DNA from 2 places in the Sporosarcina sp. P37 genome. Region 1 is predicted to be linked to the other one. Evidence: riboswitches for the same ligand, from Rfam matches in the RefSeq annotation. Region 1 holds a riboswitch; the other holds the start of a gene.

The links. A riboswitch is a leader RNA that binds a small molecule or an ion and turns the genes downstream of it on or off. The one in region 1 is predicted to bind S-adenosylmethionine.
Region 2: linked by a shared signal. The riboswitch ahead of SporoP37_RS06615 (methionine biosynthesis PLP-dependent protein) and the one ahead of metA (homoserine O-acetyltransferase MetA) in region 1 are both predicted to bind S-adenosylmethionine.

What each region holds. Positions count from the first base shown of each region.
Region 1 is NZ_CP015349.1:690,010-698,236, forward strand. Features, by position in the region: gene SporoP37_RS03615 (argininosuccinate synthase) at 1-311, opposite strand, end outside; gene gdhA (NADP-specific glutamate dehydrogenase) at 453-1,835, opposite strand; gene SporoP37_RS17220 (hypothetical protein) at 2,222-2,365, shown strand; gene SporoP37_RS03625 (glycoside hydrolase family 18 protein) at 2,488-3,771, opposite strand; gene SporoP37_RS03630 (spore coat protein) at 3,956-4,555, shown strand; gene SporoP37_RS03635 (HAD family hydrolase) at 4,661-5,320, shown strand; gene SporoP37_RS03640 (YetF domain-containing protein) at 5,359-6,063, opposite strand; gene metA (homoserine O-acetyltransferase MetA) at 6,130-7,038, opposite strand; SAM riboswitch class I at 7,130-7,236, opposite strand; gene SporoP37_RS03650 (AbrB/MazE/SpoVT family DNA-binding domain-containing protein) at 7,387-7,656, shown strand; gene SporoP37_RS03655 (thioredoxin family protein) at 7,822-8,136, opposite strand.
Region 2 is NZ_CP015349.1:1,264,276-1,272,502, reverse strand. Features, by position in the region: gene SporoP37_RS06650 (type II restriction-modification system restriction endonuclease) at 1-560, shown strand, start outside; gene SporoP37_RS06645 (hypothetical protein) at 557-2,341, shown strand; RNA gene ssrS (6S RNA) at 2,421-2,616, opposite strand; gene SporoP37_RS06635 (hypothetical protein) at 2,729-2,962, shown strand; gene SporoP37_RS06630 (Jag N-terminal domain-containing protein) at 3,019-3,162, shown strand; gene SporoP37_RS06625 (type 1 glutamine amidotransferase domain-containing protein) at 3,340-3,855, shown strand; gene SporoP37_RS06620 (hypothetical protein) at 4,078-4,260, shown strand; gene SporoP37_RS06615 (methionine biosynthesis PLP-dependent protein) at 4,329-5,459, opposite strand; SAM riboswitch class I at 5,541-5,640, opposite strand; gene SporoP37_RS06610 (DMT family transporter) at 5,798-6,133, shown strand; gene SporoP37_RS06605 (DMT family transporter) at 6,136-6,450, shown strand; gene SporoP37_RS17650 (methylated-DNA--[protein]-cysteine S-methyltransferase) at 6,470-6,979, shown strand; gene SporoP37_RS06595 (FadR/GntR family transcriptional regulator) at 7,188-7,910, shown strand; gene SporoP37_RS06590 ((Fe-S)-binding protein) at 8,063-8,227, shown strand, end outside.

The DNA.
Region 1 (8,227 bases):
ATCTCGACTAACTTCTTAGAGATAAGCGGACGCGATAACGCAGAAACGAGCGGGTATTTATTTTCATAATACGTTTGAGCCTGCAAAGAAAGAAGGACGAAATCCTGTGCGAATTCTTCTCGAGCATCAATAACATAGCTGCTGACCGCGCCAACCGTGAGCGCTTTTTCCTTGATGAATTCGAGATCTTTACCTTCTCCGACATCCAGGCAAACCGCTACTACGTTATATCCTTGCTCCGTTAACCATTGAATCGCAACTGATGTGTCTAAACCGCCTGAATAGGCTAAAACAACTTTTTTCTTTTCCATGGGTACGTCCCCTTTCACGCAAGCGTGTGTATGTTTATTCAAGTTGATGTATTTTTATAATACCACATTTTATGTAAAAAACAATAGAAAAGAATAAAAAAAACAGACACATGATAATAAAATGTGTCTGTTTTTCTTCAATTATCTAATGCCGTGTGCAACCATTGCGTCAGCTACACGAAGGAAGCCCGCCACATTGGCGCCCATGACTAAATTGCCTGGCTTGCCGTAATCATTTGCTGCATTCTTGCAGTCTCTGTAAATATTCTGCATGACTTCTTTCAGGTGCATATCTACTTGCTCTTCTGACCACGACAGTCGCTGGCTGTTTTGAGACATTTCCATCGCTGAAACAGCAACACCGCCCGCATTGGCAGCTTTTGCAGGAGCAAATAATACATTGTGCTCTTGGAATATTTCAATGGCTTCAATTGTACAAGGCATATTCGCACCTTCCCCAACCGCTTTAACTCCATTAGCGATCAGCATATGCGCTGCAATTTCATCAATTTCATTTTGTGTCGCACATGGAAGTGCAATATCACAAGGGATTGACCAAATTGCTGTGCAATCCGCATGGTATTCTGCTTCTAAATGCTCTTTTGTATATTCCCAAATCCGTTTATTGCCGACTTCTTTCAGTTCTTTCACCAGATCCAGATCAATGCCGTTTTTATCATAAATATAACCGTCAGAATCACTGCACGCAACGACCTTTGCACCAAGCTGCATAGCTTTTTCCATTGCATACGTCGAAACATTTCCTGAACCTGACACGACAACTGTCTGGCCTTCAAATGAAAGTCCGTTTTCTTTCAGCATCTCATCCACGAAATACACCGTACCATAGCCCGTCGCTTCTTTCCGGCCCAAGCTGCCGCCGTGATCCGGATTCTTTCCTGTAAGGATACCGGCCTCATAGCCGCCTTTAATACGATTATACTGGCCAAATAAATAGCCGATTTCACGTTTGCCCACACCGATATCTCCTGCCGGCACGTCAATATCCGGACCGATATGTCTGCTCAGTTCCGTCATGAAGCTTTGTGTAAAACGCATGATTTCACGATCTGACTTTCCTTTTGGATCGAAGTCCGAGCCGCCTTTACCTGCGCCTATCGGCTGTCCGGTTAAGGCATTTTTGAATATTTGCTCGAAAGCCAGGAATTTCATAATACTGTTATTGACGGATGGGTGAAAACGCAATCCGCCTTTATAAGGTCCAAGATCGCTGTTGAATTGAACGCGGAAACCTCTATTGACGTGAACTTTCCCTTTATCATCTTCCCAAGCTACGCGGAATGAAATGATTCGTTCAGGTTCTGTAATGCGCTCAAGAATACCGTTTGACATAAATTCGGGATGCTTGGCAAAGACCGGACGAAGGGAATCGAATATTTCTCTTGTTGCCTGTAAAAATTCCTTTTCATCTGGATTTCTTTTCTTTACCAGTTCATATACTTCATGAACGTAATCATTTGCTCGTTTACGATTGTTATAATCTACTTCACCAATCTTTGTCATCTGCAATCATCCCTTTCCAAGTTGTTCGTTATGCGTTCATGAGCGACTAGTCGCTCACTCTCTCTATCCTATTTCTTCAGAAACACTAGTGTTAGTTTATGAAAAGAATAAATCCTGCTTAATAAATTGAATTTTAATTGTTCGCAATATTTCTTTGTATTTCAATATTATTACTGAAAACAGAGCAAGTTACAAGATTTTTTTCTAATTTCTCTATTTCCATTTAACTTTTGTGTCAATTTTATGTACTCTCTTGATTATTTTCATTTACACTTCATTGAATATAGTGTATTATTAAACTATTCAAACAATTGGTGTTGAACTATTGATTTGAATAGGTTTCCGAACGCGTGGGAACTACTACGAAAAGAAAGAGGCGAAGCGCCATGACAAAGAAATCTCATACATTCCGCTCATTTTTAGGAGCAAACTTACTGCTAATCATGACATTTGCTTTCCTACCTGCTTTACTCGTAAATCCAGACATGGAAATGTTCCAAAACGCAATGAAAGTATTAACGAATGAATAAAAAACGTATCACAGAGCCTTTCCTGATTTCAGGAAAGGCTCTTGTTCTGTAAAACATTGTATCCGTCAAAAGCGCATTATTTTAACTGCATACAGATAATGCGTGATGCAATGCCTCAGTTTTTACCGTTTTCGCACAGTGAACCGATCTTCAAGCAGCAGCCAGTTTTGCGGAAACGCAAGTCCGAGTTTCCAGTACATGATGCCGCGCAGTCTAAATTGTTTTAACAGATTAAATTTCGCATTAATGCTCCTTGCATCTTCAAACCATACTTCATGTTGTGTGCCTTCTGCATCGTAGTACGTAAAATGCGGTGCCTGCGCCAGCGCATCATATTCTATTGCCGCGTTTACCTCGATTGCCAAGTTAGTCGCTGCTCTGGGACTGAGCGCCGCGGCAGCTTTACTGTCCGGCTGACCAAACGGAGCAGACCAATCATACCCATATAAATTCTGGCCTAAAAAAATTTTCTCCCGCGGGATCTGACTCACTGCATATTCTACAACTTTTGAAACCGGTCCAATGGGGCTGACGGCTTGCGGTGCACTGTATGTGTAACCCCATTCGTAGGTCATCAGTGTAACGAAATCCACAATCTCTCCATGTGCTTTATAATCATGCGCGCCATATATTCCTGTCGTCACTTCTCCTGCCTTTGGGGCCAGCGCTGTAGAAAGTGTAAGACCAGCTTTGTGAATCTGGTCCCGTGCATTACGCAATAACTGGTTATATAATTCTCTGTCTTCAGGGAACAGTAATTCAAAATCGAAATGAATATCATTATAGCCGACTTCTTTGGCGATTTTTATAGCATTTTGAATCATCCGGTTCTGTGCTTCAAGATCAGTGAATAGGACATGCCCCAATTCTGCACTGAACGAAAAATTCTCAAGATTGCTTAGCACCATCATATTTACAGCCCCTGCATTGCTGGCGATAGCCGGAATATCTGCCAGACTGGGCGCCTTCAGTGAGCCGTCCCGCTGGACTTCATAACTGAACATCGCCAAATAAGTCAGTCCATCCACGCGTCTGCGCACTTCAGCCAGCATGTCCTGACTGACCGGGGTTCTCGGTTCTACATACAGTAACGAGTCAATTGGCGTTTTGACTTCCTGAGGGATGTACAGCCGCTGACCGATCATCAATCGTGAGGAAGGATTAATCGAATTAATTTCCGCTAGTCGTGCGACGGTTAATCCGAATCGCTGGGCAATCAAATACAGACTGTCTCCCGGCCGCACCCAATAATATGAGCCGACAATCGGAATGACAAGCGCTTGTCCCACTGCAAGTCGCGTGTCGCTTTCTAATTCATTCGCTTCCGCAATTTGCTCGTACGGAACGCCGTATATTTTACCGATTTTGTATAAGCTCTCCCCTTGTGAAACTACATGAATCTGCATGAACTCCACTACCCTTCTCTAGTTCTACCCCAATAATATGATCACATACTGCCCGCTATGCATGAATTAACCAATCGATTGATTATGTGTATACGTTCATCTTTGCTTCACATACTATCCTCGATGCAAACGACAATTGAAGGAGGAAATGTAGTTGACAAATCAATTCGAAACATCTCAAAACATGCAGGGCGAACAGGTTCCCCCATCGATGAATCATGGCGGTCATGAATTATTTGATGTTCATGAAGTTCTAAATGCAGCAGTGGGAGCTTTGAATCAATCAATGATTCTGCGTCCTCATGTACAGGACCCCGAACTTCTGGATATTCTGGACCGCCAATACCGGTTTATGCTGGACGAATACAATATTACCGTCGAATGCTTCAAATCAGGCAAAGACCCTTCTCATCCGACCCAGCGTTACCAAATGAAGGCAGGCAGCGACTTTGTCTACGGCATAAAGGAAAAAGCCCCTTCCAAGCCAATCCACTCCACAAGTGAAATCACTGATGAGATCATATCCGGGTTCTTGCTTGGGGCTGCCAAGGAAGGCGCGACAGGCAAGACAGCCGCTTCATTGGAAGTATGTAACCCTGTTGTCCGCCGGGTACTTGCCGATTCTGTAGCGAACTGTATTGAAATGGCCTATGAATTGGCGATTTATCAAAACAAGCATCAGTATTACCAAGTGCCGCAGCTGAATACGCATGATATGCAGATGCTATTGAATTCATTCGCCCCATTTCAAGGTCAGCCAGCCATGCCCAAAAACCTTCAATAACCGTTCTGTTTCAGCAGGTGGAGTCATTACTCCATCTGCTTTTTTGCTTTCCTGTACATTATATTTGTATACTGTAGTGAGAAATACAGCTAAAGGGGTGCTACTATGAAAGTTGCGATTTTTGATTTTGACGGTACATTGTACAAAGAAGAAACGTTTAAATTATTGATGGATCAATTAAAAAAACATCCGGTCCACAAAAAATACTATGGGAAATTTTATCGTTCCATCCTGCCGCTTTATATCCGGTATAAATTAAATATTCTTCCTGAAAGCAAAATGAAAGAACGTTCCATGATGCTCTATCTGCAGGCACTCGAATCATTAACACTTACGGAGCTAAAAGGGTTTTTCACCGGCATGCAGGACGTCATGATGGCGGACTTTAATGAGCAAGTCGTCAGCCGCCTGGCAAAACACCGCAAAGAAGGTTACCGCGTGTTACTCGTTTCAGGTGCATATACACCTTTTTTAACTGCAGTTACCAGTCATTTGACATTCGATACAATCATCGGTACGGACATCCCGTCAACTGGAGAACATATCGCAATGGATCAGCCGTTTTTACATATTCAGGGCACAAGAAAAACCGAGCAAATCAATTATGCCCTGCGAGGAGAGAGCGTCGACTGGGCCGGCAGCTTCGCTTACGGGGACAGCATTTCGGATCTGCCCGTCCTGGAGCAGGTCGGGCATCCCGTGGCTGTTCGTCCTGACGAGAAACTCAGAGCTGTTGCAAAGAAACGGAACTGGGAGATTTTATAAAAAAGAAGAGCTCTGATGTAAGATCAGGGCCCTTCTCATTATGGCGACTTTAATGAATTGATATATAAACTGCCGTCTGTCTGAATTTCCGCATAAAATACATGTTCAGGTTTGGATATGCCTTGCTTTTTTAGCTGCTCTGTCAGCCAGACGTCGGTCAGTTTCAATTCACGCATATTCTTCTCTTCTACTTTGCCGTCCGTAATAATTTCTGTTGGAATATATTTCGGCGGCGTGACAGCTGCTTTTACATCTTTCTTCGTGGCAGGTTCTTCACCCGCTTTCAGCAGGACGCTTAAATTGCCGTTTGTTTCAAAAATAGCAAAATTGACGTCTTTCACGGAAAATACTGATTGCTCACGCAGCATCATATTCAAATCATTAAAACTTAACCGTAATTTTCGCAAAGAACCTTCGATAATTTTCCCATTTTGAATGACAATCATCGGCTTGTCGTCAAGCAGCACACGGAGCTTAATGGATTTAAACGATAAAAAATTAGCTAAAATTGTCAGCAATGCCCATAAGATCATGCCATACAGTCCGTTCAAAAATGGAGTTTCAGACTCTCCTGCCAAATCGGCTGCAATCGAACCGATCGTGATGCCTGTCACATAATGAAAAAATGTCAGCTGGGACACTTGCTTCTTCCCCATAAATCGTGCCAAAATGAGCAGCACGACAAATGAAATGACTGTACGCAGCGTCATCTCCCAAAAAGCCAATTCCCAAAATTCATCAATGTTCACAACATACACCTCCACTAGTCGGAGTATGTGCAAACTAGAAGCATCTATTCACCGCGCCTTTTAATTCCAGACATATGGCGTTTTTTGGTATACATAATAATTGAGCCAATTTGAGAACAATAAATGCGTGTGTGAACGCCATGTGTTTTTCGGTTCTTTTGTCGGGTCATCATTCGGGAAATAGTTTTCTGGAACGTCAATGTCCGCTCCCTTTTGTACATCCCGTGCATATTCTTCTGCCAGCGTATGGGCATCATATTCTAAATGACCCGTCACCATAATATGTTTAGAATCCTTGGAAATCACAATAAATGCACCCGCATCTTCAGAAGCTGAAAGCAAAGTCAAATCAGGATGTTTTTTAATTTCTTCCAATGAAACACCTGTGTGACGGGAATGCGGTGCCACGTAAACGTCATTAAATCCGCGGGCGAGATTCACCGTCGCATCAGTAATATCATGTGAAAACACACCGAAACATTTCTTTGGCAATTCAAACTTGTTAATACCGTAGTGATGATAAAGTGCCGCTTGTGCGCCCCAGCATATATGCAGGACGGAAGTAACATTCGTTTTCGTCCAATCCATAATTTCCTCTAACTCTTTCCAATAGACAACATCTTCAAATTCCATCAGTTCGACTGGTGCGCCAGTTATAATCATGCCGTCAAAACGGCGGTGTTTCACATGTTCAAATGTCGTATAAAACGTTTCCAGATGATTCTGGCTGACATTTTTGGAAACATACGTAGCTGTATTCAAGAATGTAACATTTACTTGCAAAGGAGTATTTCCCAGCAAACGGAGCAACTGCAGTTCCGTTTTTTCTTTTTCAGGCATTAAATTTAATATCAGAATATTTATCGGACGGATATCCTGTGCGACCGCACGTTCTTCGTCCATAATAAAAATTTTCTCTTTCTTCAATAACTCTCCTGCCGGCAGATGTTTCGGTATATTAATTGGCATTCCAATTCCTCCTTGACCTTTTCTCATTAGTATTTCCATATAAAAAAACCCTTTTTTCTAAAGATAAGAAATCAGGGTTTGCCGTTCACCGTTCTTATCTCTCAAGACAACAATCTTGTTGGAGGTAGCACCTTCCTGTCTGCACAGAGGTTGCTGAAGCTTCATCAGGCCAAATCCCTCAGCTTCTCTTGATAAGAAATATTTAATTATTGACTATTATAGCATTAATAAATAAATTGTATAGTTTAATTTTCAAATTTTTCTGCGCATTCGAGTTTCATAAATTGTAGACAGCGTCCGTTAGTGTATAATAGATACTACTAACTACTTTTCCCGGGGGCGGAGCTTATGAAGTCTTTAGGCATTGTTCGTAAAGTTGATCATCTCGGCAGAATTGTGATTCCAAAAGAACTTCGAAATTCTTTGCTGATTGATAAGGGAGACCCTATCGAGATTTTCGCAGAGGATGACCGGATTATTCTGAGAAAATACCAAGTCAATAGAGCTTGTTTCATTACTGGTGAAGTACTGGACGAAAATAAAGAGTTATCAAACGGCTTTTTCATCAGTCCGCAAGGCGCCAAAATCCTTTTGGAACAGCTGAAAGATTTCACGTAATAAAAAACCGTCTCAGTGATGAGACAGTTTGAGACTGAAGACAAACTCCAGTAATCAGGAGCTTGTCTTCAGTTTTTTGATGAGTTTTCAGCGTTGAGCAGACTGTCAGCACTTCGGTCTTACCGCATATCGACATGTGTCAGCCCGTTAAAACTCCGTGCTATATTACGTTAAACTATTAATAAACTCTTCGATCTCTTCTTTTGTTTTACGGTTTTTACTGACAAATCGGCCAGTTTCTTTGCCTTCACTGAATGCAACGAAGCTCGGGATTCCGAATATATCAAGCTGGCTGCAAAGATCAATGAAGTCGTCGCGGTCTACAGAGATAAATTGATATTCGGCGAATTCCGTTTCCAATGCAGGTAAGAATGGTTCAATCACCCGGCAGTCAGGGCACCAATCAGCGGTGAACAAAAAAATCACTCGTTCTTCTGTTTTAAGTTGCTCAAATTGCTCCATGGATTCTAGCTTTTTCATTTTCCGACTCTCCTTTATTGAATAGTACAGGCTTCACTATACACGTTTTTCGCAACTTCTTGTCATTAGACGACTTATGCGATTTACCGCT
Region 2 (8,227 bases), 570 kb from region 1:
ACGGGAAAGCTGTAGGCACTTACATTGAGCATGAGTTTAAAGAGTATCTGACTGAAAAGTACTCGTTCTCCAAGGGGAATTCTGCCAGCGGTATTGACCTGCCAGGGGAAGAAATTCTGACTGATATTAAAGTTACATCCGCAAGACAGCCCCAATCCTCATGTCCTTTCAAATCCGCGAGCCAAAAAATCTACGGCCTCGGTTATAATCTGCTGTTGTTCGTTTATGAAAAAGTCGATGATCCAGTCACGCGGACAGCCACATTCAAATTTGTCAGCTGTGCGTTTATTGATAAAGCGAGAACTGCTGATTTCCAAACGACTAAAATGATCAACACGATTTTAGACAATGACGGGAATGCGGATGACTTGTTTGCTTTCTTTGAGGATAAAAACATTCCCGGAGATGAAATAGTCTATACACATCTGGCCAATGAAATTTTGGCTAATCGTCCTAAGCAAGGCTATCTGACGGTCTCGAATGCATTGCAATGGAGACTTCAGTACAAGAGAATTGTAGATATGCCTTCATCAATCGATGGAATTGAAAAAATCGTATGAACAACAGTCTGAAAGTATGGGAACAGATCGTTCAGTCGTATGAAACATCTGATGTGAGTCTGCTGAATGAACAAATGCGGGATGCTTACGGAATCAGTAACTTCTTTAAAGACAGCGAAGAAGTCCGGTTTTGGAAAGAGTCATATAAAGATGGGGAATTGCAAGTGGGAATTAGAGAGTTTGGAGATTTTCAAACTCCTGAGGACCTGGCTGACAGAGTTTGTAAAGTTCTTTTGAAAAAGGGAATCAGCCCAGCTGTATTAATAGAGCCTACGTTCGGAAAAGGGAACTTTATCCGCGCCGCCCTGCAGAACTTTGAAGAGATAGATCGGGTATATGGGGTAGAAATTCAAAAGCAATATGAAATATATTTTAAAAAGTTCATCTTGGAAAATAACCCGGTTAAGTTTCTAGGAAGAGATAAACTTACAATGGAAATACATCAGGACGATTTTTTCACACATACATTTCCTGAACATCTGCTTGAAGGGGAAGGGGAAGTACTGGTGCTTGGAAATCCGCCCTGGATTACTGTCGCTGAACTTAGCACATTAAGCTCTGCCAATATGCCGGAGAAATCCAACTTCAAAAAATACAGCGGACTGGATGCCATCACGGGGAAGAGTAATTTCGATTTATCAGAGTACATTATTACCCAGCTGCTCACTTTGTTGAACAAGACAAAACAAGGGACGCTTGCTATGCTTTGTAAAAATTCTATTGCCAAAAACATTGTCCATTCGCTGTCCAATCAGGAGTGGAACATTACTACATTGGAACTGTATAACTTTGACGCGAAAAAAGAGTTCGATGTTGCTACAGATGCGTCACTTTTCTTGGTCAGGTTAGGGGAAAAAGGGAAAGTCCGCGTAAATACTTGCGACGTCTACAGCTTGTCAGATCCTGATGCCAGGATGAAATCATTCGGCTGGGTCAATCAAAAGTTTGTATCAGACGTTGAATCTTATGAACTCAGTGCGGCAATAGATAATGTTTCTCCATTAGTTTGGCGGTCAGGTGTAAAGCATGATTGTTCCAAAATTATGGAACTTACCGTGACGGAAGAGGGTAAATTACTAAACGGCTTTAAAGAGTATGCAGACATAGAGGAAACGGATGTCTATAACTTGTTAAAAAGTTCTGATTTAAAAAAGGAGACTATTCCTAATAAAACCAGAAAAAAAGTCATAATTACTCAGCGGAAAATTGGCCAGGATACGTTATATATCAAAGACGAATCCCCGAACTTGTGGAAGTACTTGCAAGACAATAGGGGGTATCTGGATAAAAGAAAATCCTCCATTTATAAAGGAAAGCCGGATTTTTCTATTTTCGGGATAGGAGACTATTCGTTCGCTCCTTATAAAGTGGCAATTGCAGGTATGTATAAAAAATCAAATTTTTCATTAGTAATGCCAATCAATAATAAACCGGTGATGCTGGATGATACGTGTTACTTTCTAAGCTTTACTAAATATCTTGATGCGGTATTCACATTGCTGATAGTAAACAGTCCTATCGTTCAGGCATTCCTGCAGTCACTCGTATTCATTGATACGCAAAGGCCTTATACAAAAGATACGCTAATGAGAATTGATCTGATTGAGGTTTCCAGCCAATTAACTCTGGATGACCTTCTGGATTACGCAAAGGGATTTGATATCCATATCCCCTTTGGAGTTTCCGAAGAAGATTATGCAGATTATAAGCAAAGGCTAGCTGAAAATCCCGACACATTTTTCACAGGGGAAGCAGATTCAGCAAATATTCAAGAGGGATAAACCTTCATATAGTCAATCCCGCACTGCACATAGACAAAAAACACCTTCCATACGAAATGGAAGGTGTTTTTATGTCTTTATGTAAGCCGTCTTTGCCGTAGTTTAGTCATAGAAAGTTTTAAACCACCACTCCTCAAAGTGGGTGTTTGCGGAAAACGTTCCTGTATGTCCGGGCTGCTCTAAAGGAACCCGGCATGCCATTTCCGTTTCGTAATAAACTCCCTTTTACAGCTTAAAGGTTAAAACTTAATGTCGTACGAGCAATACAGCCTGTAGATGTATCATACACCCGGCTATGTAAAAATGCAAATGTAAAATTCTGCTGCATCTTGAATCTTTGCCTGCTTGCCAAACGTAGAGTAATGAAACGAGAAGGAGTGATCATGTATGGAAACGCATGTGAACAACCCGGAAACACAAGAATTGATCACGAGGCAGACGCAAGAAATTACCGCTCTGAATCAGGAAGTGGAAGAACTGCGCAAAGAAGTGAAACAACTGCGTGATGACATTGAACTTATTGATGTGTTCCAAAAGAAACCTGTAATCGGAGCAGATGTAATAGGAGTCGTAGGATTTTATATTATTGCTGCGTTAGTTATTATTGGAATATTTTTTTAATGAAGCGACGCCGATATGATACTATAAAAGTAATAGGATTATAGGCGGAGGTGGTCGTGTTGAAAAGGGCAGTTACGGTCCAGGCGAACACGGTAGATGAGGCGATTTTACAAGCATTGGAGATATTAAAATTACATCGTGAACAAGTGCATGTAGAAATCCTGACGAATCCGGGCAGACGGCTGCATCAAAATTGGTAAAGCCTATGGAGGCACGGAAATTCAAGTGGGCAACCGCAAACATGTCTTCTCGAAAGATGCAGTAAATATTAACGCTCACTTAAACGCTGAAGGAGAGCTCGACCTTGGATGATGTTTAGACCACTTATAGTTGTGGAATAGTATTTGCAGAACATCATATAAGGAGTGAGTAGCATTATGGCTAAAATTGCAGCAGTACTTGGAGACATGTTTGAGGATTCGGAATACCTGAAACCGGCCGCCGCATATAAGGAAGCTGGTCACGAAGTAGAAGTGATCGGTGCGGAAAAAGGGTCAGAAGTGACCGGTTTGAAGGAAAATACAAAGGTGAAAATCGATAAAACAATCGATGATGCCAAATCATCTGATTACGACGCATTGTTTATTCCAGGAGGATTTTCTCCGGATATTTTGCGCGCAGATAATCGCTTTGTGAAATTCGCCAAAGAATTCATGGATGCAGACAAACCTGTATTTGCTATTTGTCACGGTCCGCAGTTACTGATCACAGCAAAAGCGCTGGAAGGCCGCGATGCAACAGGTTATAAATCTATTCGCGTGGATATGGAATACGCTGGCGTGAAATATGCAGACAAAGAAGTCGTGGTGTGTCAGAACCAGCTTGTAACAAGCCGTCAGCCGGATGACATCCCCGCTTTTAACCGTGAATCATTGAAATTGCTGGAAAAATAATAATAGTTCAGCCGTCCGGGTATTTACAGCCCGGGCGGTTTTTCTATGTGCATTTTCCGCTCATAAAATTAACCGCGGGACCATACATTGGGGTATATTTTAAAATTCGTTGAAAAAGATTCTCAATTGCACTTGAAAATTGTTCTCAATGGGAGTATGCTAAAAGCAACGAATAACACGGAGAGACGATCGAGTCTTATAATTGAAAGGTCGGGATCTACTATGTATAAGATTGTTGCGTTGGCGGTACTGGCGGGAATTGGCTTAGGTGCGGCAGCAGGATTTTCATTTGGAAGCAAAGAACTGACAGGCATGGCGGCCGGACTCGCGGCGCTGGTGTTTATCGCAGCACCGGCGGCAGTAGTCTATGCAAGCGAAAAGAAAAAATGGCAGCAGGCGCATTAATCCATCACACGAAAACAACAGTCCGCACAGTCGATTCCATTCTGACTGTGCGGACTGTTTTATTTTACTTATTGTATCTTCACGCCTTCTGCAGCTTCCTTTGCAGCATAAAGGGCCTGTTTGACGTCAGCGATCAGGTCTTCCGCCTCTTCCACGCCGACAGAGAAACGCAGCAGACGGTCGTCTACGCCGCGGCGATTCCGTTCTTCAACCGGTATATCCATATGCGTTTGCGTAGTCGGATAGGTAATGAAGCTTTCCACTCCGCCCAAACTTTCAGCAAATGAAATTAACTTCATATTCTCCAGGAACGGACCGACCCACTCGCTGTTCTGTACACGGAACGACAGCATGCCGCCGACGCCTGCATACAGTACATCTGAAATGAGAGGTTCTTGTTCCAAATAGGAGACCATCGCTTTAGCATTGGCATCATGTTGTTTCATGCGCAAATGCAAAGTTTTCAGGCCGCGTACTACCAGCCAAGAATCAAATGGAGACAGTGTCGCTCCGATGGCGTTATGGCTAGTAAACAGTCGTTCACATAATTCTTCGCCTTTTGCCACGACAAGCCCCGCAAGCACATCATTGTGACCGCCGATATATTTAGTCGCGCTATGGATGACAATGTCTGCTCCTTCTTCAATCGGACGCTGGAAATAAGGGGTCAGAAATGTATTGTCAACGATGAGCAGCAGTCCGTGCTTTTTGGCGAGCTCTGCATAAGTGCTGATTGTAATATTTTGCATTAATGGATTCGTAGGCGTCTCCAGGAAAATAGCTCTTGTGCGTTCCGTGATAGCCTGCTCCACTTCTGAAACATTTTCAAATGACAGATAGTTTGTCGTGATGTTATACGTATTTTTGTATTGAGTAAACAGACGGTACGTACCGCCGTACAAGTCTTCAGGCGCAAGCAGTTCGTCCCCGGTTTTGAAAAGAGATAAGATGAGCTGAATGGCTGCCATACCGGAACTGCACGCGAATCCCTGATCTCCGGACTCCAAATCTGCGATTCCATCTTCAAGTACAGAACGTGTGGGATTTTTTGTTCTCGTGTAATCATACCCCGTAGATTTGCCGAGCCCGTCGTGATGGTAGGCTGTCGACATATAGATTGGCGGATTAACCGCCCCTGTTTTTTCGTCACTGTGATTGCCTAGTTGTACTAATCTCGTTTCTAATCCGCTGTTTGTCATGAATATCCATCCCTTCAGAAAAAAATAAAAGAGGACCTCTTCTTTTCGAATAGGCCCCCGAACATACAAGTGTATAGATTATTCTCATCTTCAAGGTGGACTCACCCTTGGAATTAGCACCGTGCCTGAGCTGGTTGCTGAGACTTCGCCGGGCCTATCCCTCCGTCTCTCTCGATAAGAATATTCACAATATAAGCAAAAGTGTTGACGAATTCATTCTATCATGTGTAAATAACGGATGCAAGTTTCCATTCAATCATCAATTGATGTCTTTTTATTTCAGTAAAATTATTGCTATACTGATAGACAATATGTATCGGTGAAGGAGGATTTTCATAATGGCTTGGGCGTATGTTGCATTAGCCGCTGTTGTAGAGATTTTCTGGGTTGTCGGTCTCCGATACTCGGAAACGGTCTGGCAATGGGCGGGAACGGGCGCAGCGATTATTTTCAGTTTTTACTTCATTATAAAAGCATGTGAAAAACTGCCTTCAGGAACTGTCTATGCAGTCTTTACAGGATCAGGAGCCGCAGCCATTCTGCTCGTTGATATATTTGTCTTCCATGCAGGGTTCACCTGGATTACGCTGTCTTTCATTGGATTAATTGTCATTGGGGTTGTCGGTATTAAAATGACGACAGATGAACATGGAGAGCAGAAGGGGGACGGCTGACAATGGCATGGGTTTATTTAATTATTGCCAGTCTTGGCGAAATTTTCGGTGTAATGAGCATCAATTATTACTTACAGAACCGCTCCGTAAAACGCCTGTTACTGATCGTCGGAATCTTTGGTTTTGGGTTTGTTTTTCTGTCATTGGCTATGCGGGAAATTCAGATGAGTACTGCTTACGCGGTATGGACAGGCTTAGGCGCAGCAGGTGCGGTGTTAATGGGGATATTGATTTTTAAGGAGCCGGCAAGTGGTAAGAGACTGTTCTTCTTATCACTCATTATTTTAGGTGCAGTAGGATTAAAATTATTCGGCTGAATGAAAGGCGGTGCTGATGATGATTTACTGGAACAGTTTTGATATAGAGCATGGCCTTGTTGCGCTTGCTGCAACTGAAAAGGGTGTCTGCTACATCGGTCTTGGAGAAGGCAGTGAAGAACGTATGAAAAACTGGCTGTCGAGGCAGTTTGGTGAAGCGGCAGTTATGCAGGATGCAGACAGATTATCGGATGCTGCAGCAGAAATCAGCAAGTACTTGTCCGGTGAAATCCGCCAATTTGTTTCACCGTTCGATAGCATCGGCACGTCATTTCAGCTTGCTGTTTGGGAAGTGCTGCGGGACATTCCCTATGGCGAAACTGCTGCCTATTCAGATATCGCAGAATCAATCGGACGTCCGGCTGCTGTCCGGGCCGTTGCATCGGCAATTGGAAAAAACCCTTTGTTGCTGATAGTTCCGTGTCACCGGGTCATTGGAAAAAACGGAAGTCTGTCCGGCTATCGTGATGGGCTCCAATGGAAAGAACGCTTACTTTGTCTGGAGAAGGAATTTGCAGGACTTTGTTGAACCGGCTGATACCGCAGTGCGTGCATCAGAGACCTCGTGCGGTTTCTGCGGACAGTGCGCGATGTCCGGGATAAATATATAAATTAAAAAAGAGCCATGGCGGGTTCTTTTTTATTTGTATCTGCCTGTCTGTCACAAATTTTTAGATGTTGTAACCTATCATTCAAATTATCGATTATAATGAATACTGGAGACAGGAGTGAATGACTTGCAATATAAGCAGATTAAGCCTAAAAAGATATATGAAGAAGTAGCAGATGCATTGGTTCATCTGATCCGGTCCGGAAAATTAAAGCCTGGAGATAAATTAGATTCTGTCCAGCAGCTGGCACAAAATTTCAATGTAGGAAGATCGGCTGTCCGGGAGGCCTTGACATCCTTACGGGCGATGGGCTTAATTGAAATGCGTCAGGGGGAAGGGACGTATGTATTGGAATTTTCATCAGACGGCCTGAAGTTCCCTCTTCATAGCGCGATGCTCATGAGCGAAGAAGATGTTTTTCATTTGCTTGGCGTCCGAAAAATATTAGAAGCAGGGGCTGCACACGCGGCGGCTGTTAATAGAACAGATGAGGATCTAGTAAAGATGGAAGAAGCTCTAGTTGAAATGAAACAACACGCAGGCGATATCGTCCTGGGTGAAAAAGCAGATTTAGATTTTCATTTTGCAGTTGCCCGTGCAAGCGGCAATCCGATCTTGGTCAGTCTGATGAATCACGTATCAGATTTAATGAGTGAATCCATGAGAGAAACGCGAAGAATTTGTCTGTATTCGAAGACTGCGGCCGCAGACCGTCTGCATGAAGAGCACGAAGCAATACTTACAGCCATCAAAAATCAATCGCCTGATGCTGCGGCACTGAATATGCAGGCACATTTACAAAATGTAGAATCAGTTTTATCCGAGTATATGCGCACGTTACATCCATAATCCGTTTCACCCGTTCTATATGCGGGTGATTTTTTTATCAGAAAATATAGTAAACGTCTGTTCATATGAAAAGATCTATAGTATGCTAGAAAATAATTAAGTCATCTGATGACCTGTTGACTAGAAAAATTCCCAAAATGAGGTGAATGAAAATGAAAGTAAGTTTATTTATTACTTGTCTGGTGGATATGTTTTATGCAGAGACCGGCAAAGACATGGCGGAAGTATTGGAGAAACAAGGTTGTGAACTGTCATTTCCTAAAGGCCAAGTCTGCTGCGGACAGCCGGCCTATAACAGCGGATATGTAGAAAGCTCA